One region of the Kocuria sp. KH4 genome, then DNA from elsewhere that is predicted to be linked to it. Evidence: riboswitches for the same ligand, from Rfam matches in the RefSeq annotation. Region 1 holds a riboswitch; each other region holds the start of a gene.
What was found. Region 1 has a riboswitch for S-adenosylmethionine ahead of ACWCOM_RS08810 (ABC transporter ATP-binding protein). Riboswitches for the same ligand answer to the same signal wherever they lie in the genome.
Positions count from the first base shown of each region.

Region 1 (3,290 bases):
CGGCTCCCCCCGCAGGCGGGGCAACCCCTCGGGCCCCGGTGCACGGCAGGGTGGCGGAAGCCGTCAGGCCGGCGGGACGAGCGGCGGGGTGCGCCGCGGGTCCAGCACCCAGCCCTGCCGCAGCCGCGCCCCGAGCTCGATCAGCGGGCACGTGTCCATCACCACCGCGAGCCCGGCCGCGGCGGCGCGGGCCGCGGCCGCGTGGTCCACCACGCCCAGCTGCAGCCACACGGCGCTCGCGCCGGCGGCGATGGCCTGGTCCACGACGGCTCCGACGCGGCGGGAGTTGACGAAGCAGTCCACCACGTCGATCGGCCCCGGGACCTCGGCGAGCGTGCGGAAACCGGGCTCCCCGTGCACCGCCTCGCCCTTCGGGTTGACCGGGACGATCGTCATGCCGAGGTCGTCCCGGATGCGCCGGGCGACCGGGTGCGCGGGCCGGGCCGTGTTCCCGGTCAGCCCCACCACGGCCCACCGGCCGGGCCGGGTGATCAGGCGGTCGACCACGGCGGGGTCGTTGCGGCTCATGCGCCCACCCTGGCACGGATGGGCCGCTCCCGTCCCGCACGGGCCTGCACCGTGTCCGCAACGTGTCCGCATCCGTGTCCCGGGGTGGCGGCCGACGGCCATGGGGCGGGCACGTCCCGCCGGCACGCGCCGCCCCGGCGGGACGGGAGGGGCCAGGAGAGGAGGGGTCAGGAGAAGAGGGGGAGGAGGTCGGCCCCGGGGCCCAGCTCCGCGCGGTCCCGGGCGGGCAGGGCCGCGCGCCCGGTGCCCACCCGGGCGAAGTGCTCGTCGCTCCAGTGCTCGGGCGGCTCCCGCTCCCACAGGTCGATGAGCACGCGGCGGACCTCGGCCAGCCCGTCCGCCGCCGGCCCCGGGCAGCCCTCCAGGTGCTCGATGAGGTCCAGGTGGTGCACCGTGGCCTCCACCGCCAGGGTGCTCAGCAGGTCCTCGACCCGAAGCACGTGCCCCCGGGTGCGGACCGTCCCGCCGGGCCGGCAGCGCTCCGCCGCGTGCACGAGCGCCCGCGCCGACTCCCGGTAGTGCCCCCGCAGCTGCTCCCAGTCCGGGTACAGGCTCGCCGCCGCCCGGGTGCGGCGGCGGTCCTCGGCGGCGGCGGGGTCCGCGCCCCGGTCCGCCCAGTAGGTGGCGGCGTCCCGGTCCGGGCGGGCCGTGGTGGGCGTGTGCAGGGCGACGAGCCCGCGCACCGCGTCCGCGGCGCAGTGGTGGGCGAGGTCGCGCACCGCCCACCCGCGGCAGCCGGTGGGCGCCCAGGAGTCGTCCTCCCCGAGCCCGTCGAGGACCGCCGCGAACGCCGTGCAGGCGTCGCGGACCAGGTCCGCCCGGGTCGAGGTGTTCCGGCTCGTCATGGGTCCATGGTGCGGCACGGGGGCGCGGCGTGCCACCGTTTCCGACCATGACGGCCCGCGCAGCGATTTGCCAGGCGGCCCGACGAGCACGTTCAATGGGGCGGTAACCATCCGGAGCGGCTGAGAGACCTGGCTCGTCGACGTCGCAGCAACCGGCACGGATCCGTCCGATCCCCGTGCGAGGTGCTAATGCCAGGACCGATGGAGTTGATCATGGGCACCTCCCTGCTGGGCTCTGCACCGTCCGCCGCCGCACCGGCCACCGCGAAGCGTGCGTTCTCGGTGGCCTTCGAGCACGTCGGCAAGACCTTCGCCTCCGGCGGGCACCGCCACCACGTCCTGCACGACGTCGACGTCACCGCCCGCCCCGGAGAGGTCCTGGCGATCCTGGGGCCCTCGGGCTGCGGCAAGTCCACGCTGCTGCGGGCCGCCGCCGGGCTCGACACCGCCTCGGCGGGCCGGGTGCTCATCGACGGCACCCCGGTCTCGGGGATCGACCCGCGCTGCGCCGTGGCGTTCCAGGAGCCCCGGCTGCTGCCGTGGCGCTCCGTGCGCGAGAACGTCCGCCTGGGGGTGCCCTCCGGGTTGGGCCGGGCCGAGGCCGACGCCGTGATCGACGACCTGCTGCACCTGGTGGGGCTGACCGCCCACGCCCACCACCGGCCCCGGGAGATCTCGGGCGGCATGGCCCAGCGCGCGTCGCTGGCCCGGGCGCTGGCCCGCAACCCCGGCGTGCTGCTGCTCGACGAGCCCTTCGGCGCGCTCGACGCCCTGACCCGGCTGCGGATGCAGGACCTCCTGCTCACCGTCCACGCCGCGCAGCCGACCACCGTGCTGCTGGTCACCCACGACGTCGACGAGGCGCTGCAGCTGGCCGACCGGATCGTGGTCCTGGGCCGCTCCGGCCCGACCGCCCCCGCCTCGATCGGCACGGTGCTCCCCGTGCCCGGCGACCGTCCCCGGGACCGGGCCTCCGAGGTCCTCGCCGAGCTGCGGGTGCAGCTGCTCGGCCACCTGGGCGTCGACGCCCACCACCCCGCGACCCGCTGACCCCGCCCCGCTCCCCCGGGCGCGGCACGGCGCCGTGCCGCGCCGGGTCCGCCCGGCACGCCCACCCCACCACGAAAGGCCCCACCATGCCGCTGTCCCCGCGCCCCGCCCGCACGGTCCCCGCCCTCGCCGCCGTCCTGGCCCTGTCCCTGACCGGGTGCATGGCCGGGGAGGGCTCCGGCGAGGCCCGGGCCGCCGAGAAGGTCACGGTCGACTGGGCCACCTACAACCCGCTCTCCGTGGTGATCAAGGAGAAGGGCTGGCTCGAGGCCGCCTTCGCCGAGGAGGGCACCGAGGTCGAGTGGGTGCAGTCCGCGGGCTCGAACAAGGCGAACGAGGCGCTGCGCGCCGAGGCGGTCGACATCGGCTCCACCGCCGGATCCGCGGCGCTGCTGGCCCGCAGCAACGGCACCCCGATCAAGGTGATCGACCTGTACTCGCAGCCGGAGTGGTCCGCGCTCGTCACCACCCCGGGCACCGGGGTGGACTCGGTGGCCGACCTCGAGGGCCGCACCGTGGCCGCCACCAAGGGCACCGACCCCTACTTCTTCCTGCTCCAGGCCCTCGAGGAGGGCGGGGTGGACGCGGCCGACGTCACGATCCAGAACCTGCAGCACGCCGACGGCCGCGCCGCGCTGGAGAACGGCCAGGTGGACGCCTGGTCCGGCCTGGACCCGATCATGGCCGCCGCGGAGCAGAACGGCGCCGAGCTGTTCTACCGCAACGTCGACTTCAACACCTACGGCTTCCTCAACGCGCACGAGAACTTCCTCGAGGAGCAGCCCGAGGCGGCGCAGACCGTGGTGGACGTCTACGCCTACGCCCGGGACTGGGCGCTGGCCCACCCGGAGGAGACCGCGCAGCTGC
Region 1 covers NZ_JBSJYX010000009.1:71,024-74,313, reverse strand. Annotated here, with positions in the region: gene ACWCOM_RS08820 (CoA-binding protein) at 64-528, opposite strand; gene ACWCOM_RS08815 (maleylpyruvate isomerase N-terminal domain-containing protein) at 696-1,373, opposite strand; SAM riboswitch class I at 1,478-1,581, shown strand; gene ACWCOM_RS08810 (ABC transporter ATP-binding protein) at 1,587-2,423, shown strand; gene ACWCOM_RS08805 (aliphatic sulfonate ABC transporter substrate-binding protein) at 2,510-3,290, shown strand, end outside.

Region 2 (3,290 bases), on a different contig from region 1:
CCCCTGCATGAGGGCCAGCTGACTGCGCTCCTCGCGGTCGTAGGCGATCTGCGTCACCGAGTGGTCTCGGCTCTCCAGGCTCGGCCGGTAGATCCGACCAGCCGCCGCATTGGCGTTGTAGATCTCCGGGCGATAGATCTTCTGGAACGTCTCCATCGTGCTGATGAGACCGATGAGTGCCAGGCTGGAATAGTCGTTGAGGAGATCGCCCCGGAAATAGAACGCCAGGGGCGCGACCGCGCCGCGGGGCATGAAGTAGCGGACCCGCAGTCCCATCTGCTCGAAGTATCGATCCGTCAAGGAGGATTCGTCCTGCCGATACTCGACCCCGAGGATCGGATGGTGGTTCTCGAGCCGACGGTACGTCTTGGTGCTCGAGACGCTGATGCAGATCACGGGCGGCTGAGGGAACCGCTCGCGGTAGGCATCGGAGTCCAGGAAGTGCGTGAAGAGCTTCCCGTGCAATTCGCCGAAGTCATCGGGGATGCTGGACCGGGACACCTTCGCGTGGTGTTCCGGCAGCACCACGCTGAAGTCGTAGTCCCGCAGGTAGGACGAGAAGTTGTTCCCCACGATCCCGTCGATGTGCACATTGGCCAGCGTGTCGAGGATCTGCACGTCGAGGACCTCGATCAGGGGGAATACCGCGTCGTCGCCGTCGGCGGCGACGTGCAGGTCCACGGAGACGATCTCAATCTCCACGGCATAGCGATCCCGGCTGGGATTGTCCCAGTGGGCCAGGTCGTTGAAGCGATTATTGATCATGGTCAGGGTGTTCCGGAGGTTCTGCCGACGGTTCTCGCCGCGGGCCAGGTTCGCGAAGTTCGTGGTGCCCCGGGAACTGGACGACGGGCAGTAGTCCTCATCGAAGCGGGTCGTGCTGATACCGAACGTGAAGTCGTTCGTCCTGGTGGTCTGATGCATCGATTCCTCACTGTGGACCGGGGGCCTGCCTGCCAGGTGCGTACTCATCTCGAACGTCCTTCCCTGCTGCTCGTGCACTGCCCTCCCGAAGGTCGCCTCAGTCATGCTCCTGGCACCCCCGGCGCTGCCCGGACGACGTCGGTCCGGGTCTCCGGGCTGCCGGTTACCCGGGCCGCAGCGGTGACGCGGCGCTGACCGGTCCGCGGCGGGGTGGTGGACCTCCGGCTGTACTCGTGGCCGCCGCGCAGCACGGTGATGCCGTCCTGCACGAAGGTGCTGGTCCGGTCGATCGGCGGCACGACCGCCCCGGTCAGTGGGTCCGGTGCCCGGCCGGCGTGGACCTGTTGGGTGGCGTGGTGATGCATTCGATCCTCCATCGGTCCTGGCGGTAGCACCGTGCCCGCCGGTCCCGATGTCCCGGGGTCGGCTGACTGGTTGCTGCGGCGTCGTCGAGCCAGATCTCTCGGCCGCTCTGGATGGTGTGGTGCGCTCATCCCACTCGATGGACGGCTCTGCAGTCCAACGGACGGTGGGGTCGGTCGTCACAAAAACACACGTGGGGACACATTCGGGCCGGGCGGCCGCGCTCGGCCGCTTCGGCCGACGTCGGGCCGGGTTTGTGACAGGTTGTGACGGCCGGCCGCCCGGCCCTCATCGTGGGCCCAGTGATGTCCTGGCGGAAGACCAGGGTGTCGTCGAGGGCGTTGTGCGCGGAGAAGATGACGCCCGCCTGGGGGTGGCGTCGTCAACGGCGTGGTGAACGGCGTCAACCGGATCCTGGGAGCCGTGCACGGAGCCATCGGCTTCGTCCTCCGGCACCACAGGAGCGCTCTCCCCTGCCCCGCTCGTCGATCGTGGCAACCCGGGGCGTATGACCAGCTTCCACCGCGGCACGGTCCGCCGCTAACGGGCCCTATGTAAGGTGGCTTGCTCGTGGCCGCCGTGGGCTAACCGACTGCGTGCTCTTACCGTGCGCTGGAATACATCCGAGGCGAAGGGGTCGAGGTGATTCCCAGCGATTGCAGCTCGCGCCGGCGTGCCAGCATTTGCGCTTCCGCTTGGCGGGCCCAGAGGCGCGAGCTGCGCTCGAACTTCGACACGACCCCGAGGGTCAGCATGAGCACCCCGGCCATCAGCAGTGCCATCCAGACCGGGTCCAGTGCTTGGTCAGCCCTGATGGACAGCCACAGCCCCGCGAGGACCACCGCGGTCAGGAACGCACCGGCGCGAGTGGTCACCGTGATCAGTGCGCCTGTCATCAATAGCCCCTGCCGCCCCTATGCCGTCCCCGCTCTTTCTGTACCCCATAGTAACTTGATGCATCACTAAACGCTGAAGGACACCACTGCGTCCCTGCACCTTTTGGCAGAGCATGGTTCCTGGCGCGGTGGTGATCCACATCGAGGGCATCGACCTGCCTGGGGCGGCCTCTCGCATGAAGAGCTCAGCGTGGCGGTCATCCTCGAGCGCAGCGACGAGTTCACCTGCCGCATCTGTTTCCTGATCCGTCACCGCCCCCAGCCCGTCCGCACCAGTGCGGGCACCAGCTACTGCAGGGATTGCGCGGGCTGAGTCCCCGCCCGCCGGCGCACGACGCCCGGGTCCCGGCGCACCACGCGCCGGGGCCCGGGCCGTCGGCCGTGTACCCACCGGACGGGGCCAGGGGGAGGTGGGGTTATCGCGGCGGGCCCTCCGGTGCCGGTTCCGTGCGCCCGGGGTGGCGGCACTGGTCGGTGAGGACGAGTCGGCGGTGTCCTAGGCCGACTTCGCGCACCCAGGCCACTGCGAGGCGGGGGACGTGTTCTTCGACCTGGGCGTGGTAGCAGAACGTGTCCTGGTCCCAGATCTCCACGATCCGTCCCGGCGTCAACGCGTGGGCCGGCAGCACGGCGACCGAGGACCCGGGCGCACTCACCATCCCTCGCCCTCACGAGCGTGGCGGTGGGCGTCGAGGGCGTCCAGGAGTTCCTGGTGGCGATCCAGGGTCACCGGGTGCGGGCCTGCCGGGGCTTCCAGGTATTCGTCCTCCAACTGCAGGGACACCCGGGAGTGGAGGACCTGCAGCTCCACCAGCGTCAGCGACCCCAGATCCGCCGGGAACGCCTCGCCCGGACCCAGCCGTGTGCTGCCTTCCAGCACGTCGAGCCCGGGTGCACGCCACGACGCACCCGCCGGATCACTGAGGGCGTCGGTGCGGTGGTGGGCGTCAAGGGCGTCCAGGAGTTCCTGGTGGCGATCCAGGGTCACCGGGTGCGGGCCTGCCGGGGCTTCCAGGTATTCGTCCTCCAGCTGCAGGGACACCCGGGAGTGGAGGACCTGCAGCTCCACCAGCGTCAGCGACCCCAGATCCGCCGGGAACGCCTCGC
Region 2 covers NZ_JBSJYX010000026.1:13,650-16,939, forward strand. Annotated here, with positions in the region: gene ACWCOM_RS15780 (DUF1852 domain-containing protein) at 1-924, opposite strand, end outside; gene ACWCOM_RS15785 (hypothetical protein) at 1,026-1,289, opposite strand; SAM riboswitch class I at 1,295-1,407, opposite strand; gene ACWCOM_RS15790 (hypothetical protein) at 1,890-2,183, opposite strand; gene ACWCOM_RS15795 (DUF4193 family protein) at 2,374-2,496, shown strand; gene ACWCOM_RS15800 (hypothetical protein) at 2,836-3,290, opposite strand, start outside.
Region 2: another riboswitch for S-adenosylmethionine. It lies ahead of ACWCOM_RS15785 (hypothetical protein); the one in region 1 lies ahead of ACWCOM_RS08810 (ABC transporter ATP-binding protein).

Region 3 (3,290 bases), on a different contig from region 1:
ACCCTGACCCTCGCCCCGTCCTCCTCGGCGGTGGGACAGCTCACCGCGCACGGGGTGCGCGACGTCCACCTGTGGCGGCGCGGGGTGGACACCGCCCGCTTCTGCCCGCGGCACCGCGACGAGCGGTGGCGGGCCGAGGTGGGGGGCGGCCGCCGGATCGTGGGCTACGTGGGCCGGATCGCCCCGGAGAAGCAGGTCGAGGACCTCGCCGCGGTCGCGGACCTGCCCGGCACCCGCCTCGTCGTCGTGGGCTCGGGACCGGAGGAGGAGGCGCTGCGGCGCCGCCTGCCGGGCGCGCACTTCACCGGCCGCCGCTCCGGGGCCGACCTCGCCCGCATCATGGCCTCCCTCGACGTGTTCGTGCACCCGGGCGAGTTCGAGACGTTCTGCCAGACCGTGCAGGAGGCCATGGCCTCCGGGGTGCCGGTGGTCGCCACGGGCCGGGGCGGCCCGGTGGACCTCGTCGACTCCTCCCGCACCGGCTGGCTCTATCCGCCCGGGGACCTCGCGGCGCTGCGCGGCCACGTGGCCGACCTGGTCGGCGACGAGGCCAAGCGGGCCGCCTTCGGGGCCGCCGCGCACGCCGCCGTGCAGGGGCGGACGTGGGACGTGCTGGTCGGGCAGCTGCTGGAGCACTACGACCGGGCCGTGGCGCTGGGCGCCCGCGCCCACGGTCCCCGCCACCGACGGACCGCCTGAGGCCTAGCCCCGGGCGGGGACCGCCTCCAGCACGGGAGCGCCCGTGCCGGCGTACCGTCCGGGCTCGGCGCTGAGCACCGTGAGCCCGTGCACCAGCGCGGTGGCGGCGGTCAGCCCGGCCACCGGATCGGCGGTCCCGGCGGCGCCGAGGGCGCCCCACGCCCTGCTCACGGCCGCGTCCACGGGCAGCACGCGGTCCGGGAAGCGCAGCTCCAGCTGCTCGGTCCACCGCGCCTCGTCGGGCCGGTCCGACAGCAGCTCCCCCAGCACCAGGGCGGACAGGAACAGCCGTCGGTGGCCGTGCCGGCGCAGGACCCCGGCGAGCTCGGGCGAGCGCTCCGGGGTGCGCACCCCGAGCAGCACGGATCGGTCCAGGAGCAGGTCCACGGGGTCGGTCCTCCGCCGGTCCTCAGGCCGCGGCGGCGAGGCGGCCGCGGGCGGGGGCCAGCAGGAAGTCCACGAACTCCGTGCGCGCCTGCACCACGCGGGCGTAGTCGTCGATGCTCATCGCCGCGCAGCCGAGCGCGGCCGGGGCGGCGGGACCGGGGGCCGGGCCGCCCGGGCGGGCGGCGACGATGGGAAGGGCGTCTGACATGACCGGGATCCTTCGGGCGCTCTTGCTCGCAGCGGGTGCCGCCACGGCGGCGATGCGAGCCGCTTCGTCATCCGAACCACCCGTGAACATGGGGTTGGTGCCCGGCCAAGTCGGAGCTTGTCGACCGGATCTCTTGAAGCTGCCCCCATTCAACCACATCGCCCCGGCCCGGTCCCGCCCGGCCGGGCGCGTGAGCCGGCATTCCCCGCCCCGTCACCGCGGCGACACCTCGCCGACACATCGCTGCGCTGGAATGGGCCCCGCGCACCCGGGCGAGCCCCGACATTACGGTTCGGTGACACCGGCCATGCCGGTCCTGTCGGTCTGTCGGAGGCGCGCGGTAGCCTGGAGCTGCTTCTCGAGATGCGGCGTCCGCGTGCTCGAACGGAGGGCGGACCGCCCTCCCGAGGGACCGCGGAGGGGCTCCGACCCGCTGCGCGCCAACCCGATGTTCCCGGGTGGATCGGATGACGAAGCGGCGGGCAACGACACCGGATGCCCGCAAGAACGTCAGGAGAAAACATGACCATGTCCGAAGAAAGAACACCCTCCACCGACCAGCGGGAGGAGTGGGTCGACGTCACCGTCACCGCCCTCCCCGATCTGCACCTCGTCCGGCTCACCTCGACCGACGGCGACGTGCAGGAGTACCTCAGCCCGGAGGCCGACGACCTCGCCGCCGCGGCGGAGCACGCTGCGGGCACCGCGCAATGGTGCGCGAAGTACCGCCAGCTCCTCGTCCCCGGCGCCCTGGCCGCGACCGGCCGGCACCCGTTCTTCAAGCTCCACCCCGCGTCCCTCCCGCTGTCGGCGTAGCCGGCGGGCGGGACACGGCGAAGGCCGCAGCCCGGCGGGCTGCGGCCTTCGCCGTGCGGTCGGCGCCCCCGCGGAACGGGTCCCGCGGGGGCAGCGCCTCACTCCAGCCCGTAGTCCCCGGGCGATCCCCAGCCCTCTCCCCCCGCCCCCTCGGCGGGGGCGTCCAGGTCCCACTCGGAGACCTCGAGCTCGAAGGGCACGGAGACGTCGAGCTCGGCGTCGGGGACCCGGTTCACCACGAAGGGGTCCTCCTCGTCCGGCGGGCGGGGCGGGACGGGACCGGTCATGCGCGCTCCTGCCGATTGCGGGGGTACGGCAGAACCGCCGCCGGGCGCAGGCCCGACGGCGGTTCTGGACGATCAACGGGCTCGTGGGCCCGGCGGAGCTAACGTCAGGAGATGACGGTGATGTTCGCGGCCTGGGGGCCCTTCGGGCCGTCCTGGGTCTCGAACTCGACGCGGTCGTTCTCGTTCAGGGAGCGGAAGCCGCTGGAGTTGATCGCGGAGAAGTGGGCGAAGACGTCCTTGGAGCCGTCCTCGGGGGTGATGAAGCCGAAGCCCTTGTCAGCGTTGAACCACTTGACGATACCGGTAGTCATGGTGAGACCTGATCTTTCGTGAGATGTACGTTTCCCGACGTTCGAGAAACACAGGAGTTGCGATGCGCGGAAAACGTCTTCTCAGAAAAACTGCTGCACCCGGATGGGCCGAACTGCTTGAAATACAAAAACGACAACCTCAACAACTCCGATCCACTCTACACGAGTTCCGGCGCCCCGCCACCCCCGCGGCGGCCGCCGCGGGGCGTTGCCGGGTCCGTGCCGCTCAGCCGGCCAGCAGCGCCTCGGCGACGTCCCGCAGCCGGGCCCGCTCCTGCTGGTCGGGGGCGAAGACGCCCGCGGCGTCGGCGAACCACACGCCGTCGGCCAGCAGCCGCACGGCCAGCAGCCGGCTCCGGTGCCCGGGGGGCAGGTCCTCGGGCAGGTCCACCCACGGCGTCACCCGTGCCACCCAGCGCTCCTTGAGCGTCGCGCGCAGCCGCTGGTCCGTGAGCATCACCAGATCCGTCTCGTCGACCTCCCCCGACAGGCACCAGTCCAGGTAGGCGCGCAGCCGCTCGTCGGCCGGCACCTGCTCCGGCGGGGCGCAGAGGCGGCGGGCCATCTGCGCGTCCCAGCCGT
Region 3 covers NZ_JBSJYX010000010.1:101,320-104,609, reverse strand. Annotated here, with positions in the region: gene ACWCOM_RS09560 (glycosyltransferase family 4 protein) at 1-699, shown strand, start outside; gene ACWCOM_RS09555 (PIN domain-containing protein) at 703-1,086, opposite strand; gene ACWCOM_RS09550 (hypothetical protein) at 1,109-1,294, opposite strand; SAM riboswitch class IV at 1,308-1,433, opposite strand; SAM riboswitch class IV at 1,695-1,808, shown strand; gene ACWCOM_RS09545 (hypothetical protein) at 1,817-2,110, shown strand; gene ACWCOM_RS09540 (hypothetical protein) at 2,209-2,397, opposite strand; gene cspE (transcription antiterminator/RNA stability regulator CspE) at 2,502-2,708, opposite strand; gene ACWCOM_RS09530 (TetR/AcrR family transcriptional regulator) at 2,935-3,290, opposite strand, start outside.
Region 3: another riboswitch for S-adenosylmethionine. It lies ahead of ACWCOM_RS09545 (hypothetical protein); the one in region 1 lies ahead of ACWCOM_RS08810 (ABC transporter ATP-binding protein).

Region 4 (3,290 bases), on a different contig from region 1:
GGAGGCGAAGGCGAACCCGCGCTCGCCGTGCTCCAGGGCCGCGAGCTGCTCCTCGAAGCCGTTGCGGGTGGGGTTCGAGCCGCGGCTGTACTCGTGGCCGGCGCGCAGGACGTTGATCCCGTCCTGGGCGAAGGTGGAGGTCTGGTAGACCGGCGGGATGACGGCCCCGGTCAGCGGGTCGGGCTGCTGGCCGGCGTGGACGGCGGTGGTGGTGAAGCCCTGCCGGCGGGTGGTGACGGTCTGACTCATGGTGGGGCTCACTTCCGGAAGTTCGAAACGGTCTCGAGCACGGCGTCGAGGGCCTGGCCGAGGTCGGCCACGAGGTCCTGCGGGGCCTCGAGGCCGACCGAGAGCCGGATGGTGGTCTCGGCGATCCCGCCGGCCCGGCGCTGCTCGGGCGTGAGCCGGCAGTGGGTCATCGCGGCCGGGTGGGCCACGAGGCTGCGGGTGTCGCCGATGTTGGCGACCAGCTTGAACAGCCGCAGCCCGTCGATGAAGGGCCCCACGGCGGCGTCCGGGGCCGCGAGGTCGAAGGAGAACACGGAGCCGGTGCCGCGGGGGAAGTCCCGGGCCGCGATCCCGGCCCCGGGGTCCCCCGGCAGCCCGGGGTGGTGCACGCGTGCGACGGCGGGGTGACCGGCGAGGAACTCGGCCACGGTCAGCGCCGAGGCCGTGTGCCGGGCCACCCGCAGGTCGAGGGTCTCGGTGCCCTGCAGGATCTGGCTGGCGTTGAACGGGGACAGCGTGGTGCCGAGGTCGTGCACGTACTTGGCCCGGACCAGGTGCAGGTAGGGGCTGGCGCCGGCGCACCTGTCGAGCAGGCTCTGCCCGCCCCAGCGGGCGCGGGCGCGGGTGAACTGCGGCCACCTCTCGGGCTGCGCGGACCAGTCGAACGTCCCGCCGTCCACGACCGCCCCGGCGAGGGCGTTGCCGTGGCCGCCGAGGAACTTGGTGGCCGAGTGCACCACGATGTCCGCGCCCTTCTCCAGCGGCCGGTACAGCGCCGGGGAGGCGAGGGTGTTGTCGACGACGACGGGCACCCGGGCCGCCCGGGCGACGTCGGCGATCCCGGGCAGGTCCGGCAGCGTGGCCAGCGGGTTGCCGATGGACTCGAGCAGGAAGGCCCGGGTGTCGGGGCGCACGGCCGCGGCCCAGGCGCCGGGGACGGTGGGGTCCACGAAGTCCACCTCGACGCCGTGGTCGGCCAGCGAGTCGGTGAGCAGGTCCACGGTCCCGCCGTAGAGCTTCTCGGAGGCGACCAGGTGCCTGTCCTCCCCCTGGCCGAGCAGGGCCAGCAGCGCCACGGCCACCGCGGCCTGCCCCGAGCCGGTGGCCACGGCTCCCCTCCCGCCCTCGAGCTCGCTGATCCGCTGCTCGAGCACGGCGACCGTCGGGTTGCCGGTGCGGGTGTAGGTGAAGCCGGCCCGGGTCTGGGCGAACATCTGCCGGGCGGCCTCGTAGTCCGGGAACTCGAAGGCGGCGCTCTGGTAGATCGGCACCGTGAGGGTGCGCTGCCCGGGGTCGTGGTCGGCGCCGGCGTGGATCTGCCGGGTCGAGAGGTCCTGGTCGGTCACGGGGAGGGACATGGCGCGGCTCCTGTGCGCTTGCTCTTACCCGCACCGGTCACCCGTCGCACGGCAACGGGGATGCAGGCCGCTTCCTCATCCGAACCACCCGGTGAGCATGGGGTTGGTGCGCGACCCAGTCGGAGCTTGGCGGTCGCGTCTCGTGAAGCTGGGACCACACTATGCGGGAGGCGCACCGGCGCCGTTCCACGACCGAAGATGACGTCCGTGACGGATCGTGACGCCGTTCGTGACACCCCCGTGACGACGTCCGTGACGGCCCGCGCGCCGGGGCGGGTCACGCCCGGGTGTCGATGTCCTCGAAGATCAGGAACGTCTGGGTGTCCACCACGCCGGGCAGCTGCTGGACGTGCTCGAAGATCACCTGCCGCAGGTGCACCGTGTCCACGGCGCGCACCAGCAGCATGACGTCGAAGTTCCCGCCCACCAAGGCGATGTGGTGCACCGCCGGGATCGCCTGCAGCTGCCCGCACAGCTCCCGCCAGGTGTTCTGCTGCAGCTTCAGCGTCACGTAGGCCGAGGCCTGCAGCCCGGCGCGCACCGGGTCGATCACGGTGCCGAAGCGCAGGATCACCCCTTCGTCGCGCAGCCGGTTGATGCGGGCGTAGGCGTGGGCGCGGGAGACGTGCACGGCCGCGGCGATCGCGGTCACCGACTGCCGGGCGTCCCGGGAGAGCTCGGCGAGGATCTTGCGGTCGGTCTCGTCCAGCGGGACGGGGGTCGAGGGCACGGCGGGCTCCTTCGGGGCGGGGTGCGAGGGCGGGACATGAGGGCGGGACCTATGTCGGACGAATGCGTGTGTCCCACGCCACAGTAGAACATTTCGTCCACGCGGACGGCACCCCTGCGCGCAGGAATCTGGACTTTCCCGGGCGCCTGGATACGAACCGGCTGTTCTTCCCATACTGGGCGGACAGAACTTCAGCGGCCTTCCCGCCGTCCCGCGTCCCCACCCGGACCGGGGACCGACCGAGGGGACACCATGAGCCAGACCGTCGAGACCCCCGAGGACCCGATCCTCCGGGCCTCCCAGAGCTTCGGCATCACGCCGGAGCAGTACATGCTCCCGGCCCGCGGCGAGATCCGGATGGTGGACCCCGCCGGCCGCCTGCTGCCGGCCCACGAGCAGGGCACCGAGCCCGGCCACGAGTACCCGCTGCCCGCGGGGGACGTGCTGCTGGGCGCCTACGAGAAGCTGGTGGTGGGCCGCCGGGTCAACGACCAGAACTCCGCGCTGGTGCGCCAGGGCCGGATGGCCGTCTACCCCTCCAGCCACGGGCAGGAGGCCTGCCAGGTCGCCGCCGCCCTGTGCCTGCGGCCGGGCGACTGGCTGTTCCCCACCTACCGGGACACCGTGGCCGTGATGACCCGGGGCGTGCGGCCCCTGGACGTGATGTCGATCTTCCGCGGCGAGTGGCACGGGGGCTACGACCCCCACGAGCACCACGTCGGCATCCAGTCGACCCCGCTCACCACCCAGCTGCTGCACGCGGTGGGCGTGGCCCACGCCGCGAAGCTGCGCGGCGAGGACACCGTGGTCCTGGCCATGTGCGGCGACGGCGCCACGAGCGAGGGCGACTTCCACGAGGCCCTGAACTTCGCCGCCGTGTTCAAGCTGCCGGTCGTGTTCTTCGTGCAGAACAACGGCTACGCGATCTCCGTGCCCCTGTCCCAGCAGTCGGCCGCCCCCAGCCTGGCCCACAA
Region 4 covers NZ_JBSJYX010000013.1:21,769-25,058, forward strand. Annotated here, with positions in the region: gene ACWCOM_RS10785 (cystathionine gamma-synthase) at 1-249, opposite strand, end outside; gene ACWCOM_RS10790 (O-acetylhomoserine aminocarboxypropyltransferase/cysteine synthase family protein) at 258-1,586, opposite strand; SAM riboswitch class IV at 1,602-1,734, opposite strand; gene ACWCOM_RS10795 (Lrp/AsnC family transcriptional regulator) at 1,864-2,316, opposite strand; gene ACWCOM_RS10800 (thiamine pyrophosphate-dependent enzyme) at 2,569-3,290, shown strand, end outside.
Region 4: another riboswitch for S-adenosylmethionine. It lies ahead of ACWCOM_RS10790 (O-acetylhomoserine aminocarboxypropyltransferase/cysteine synthase family protein); the one in region 1 lies ahead of ACWCOM_RS08810 (ABC transporter ATP-binding protein).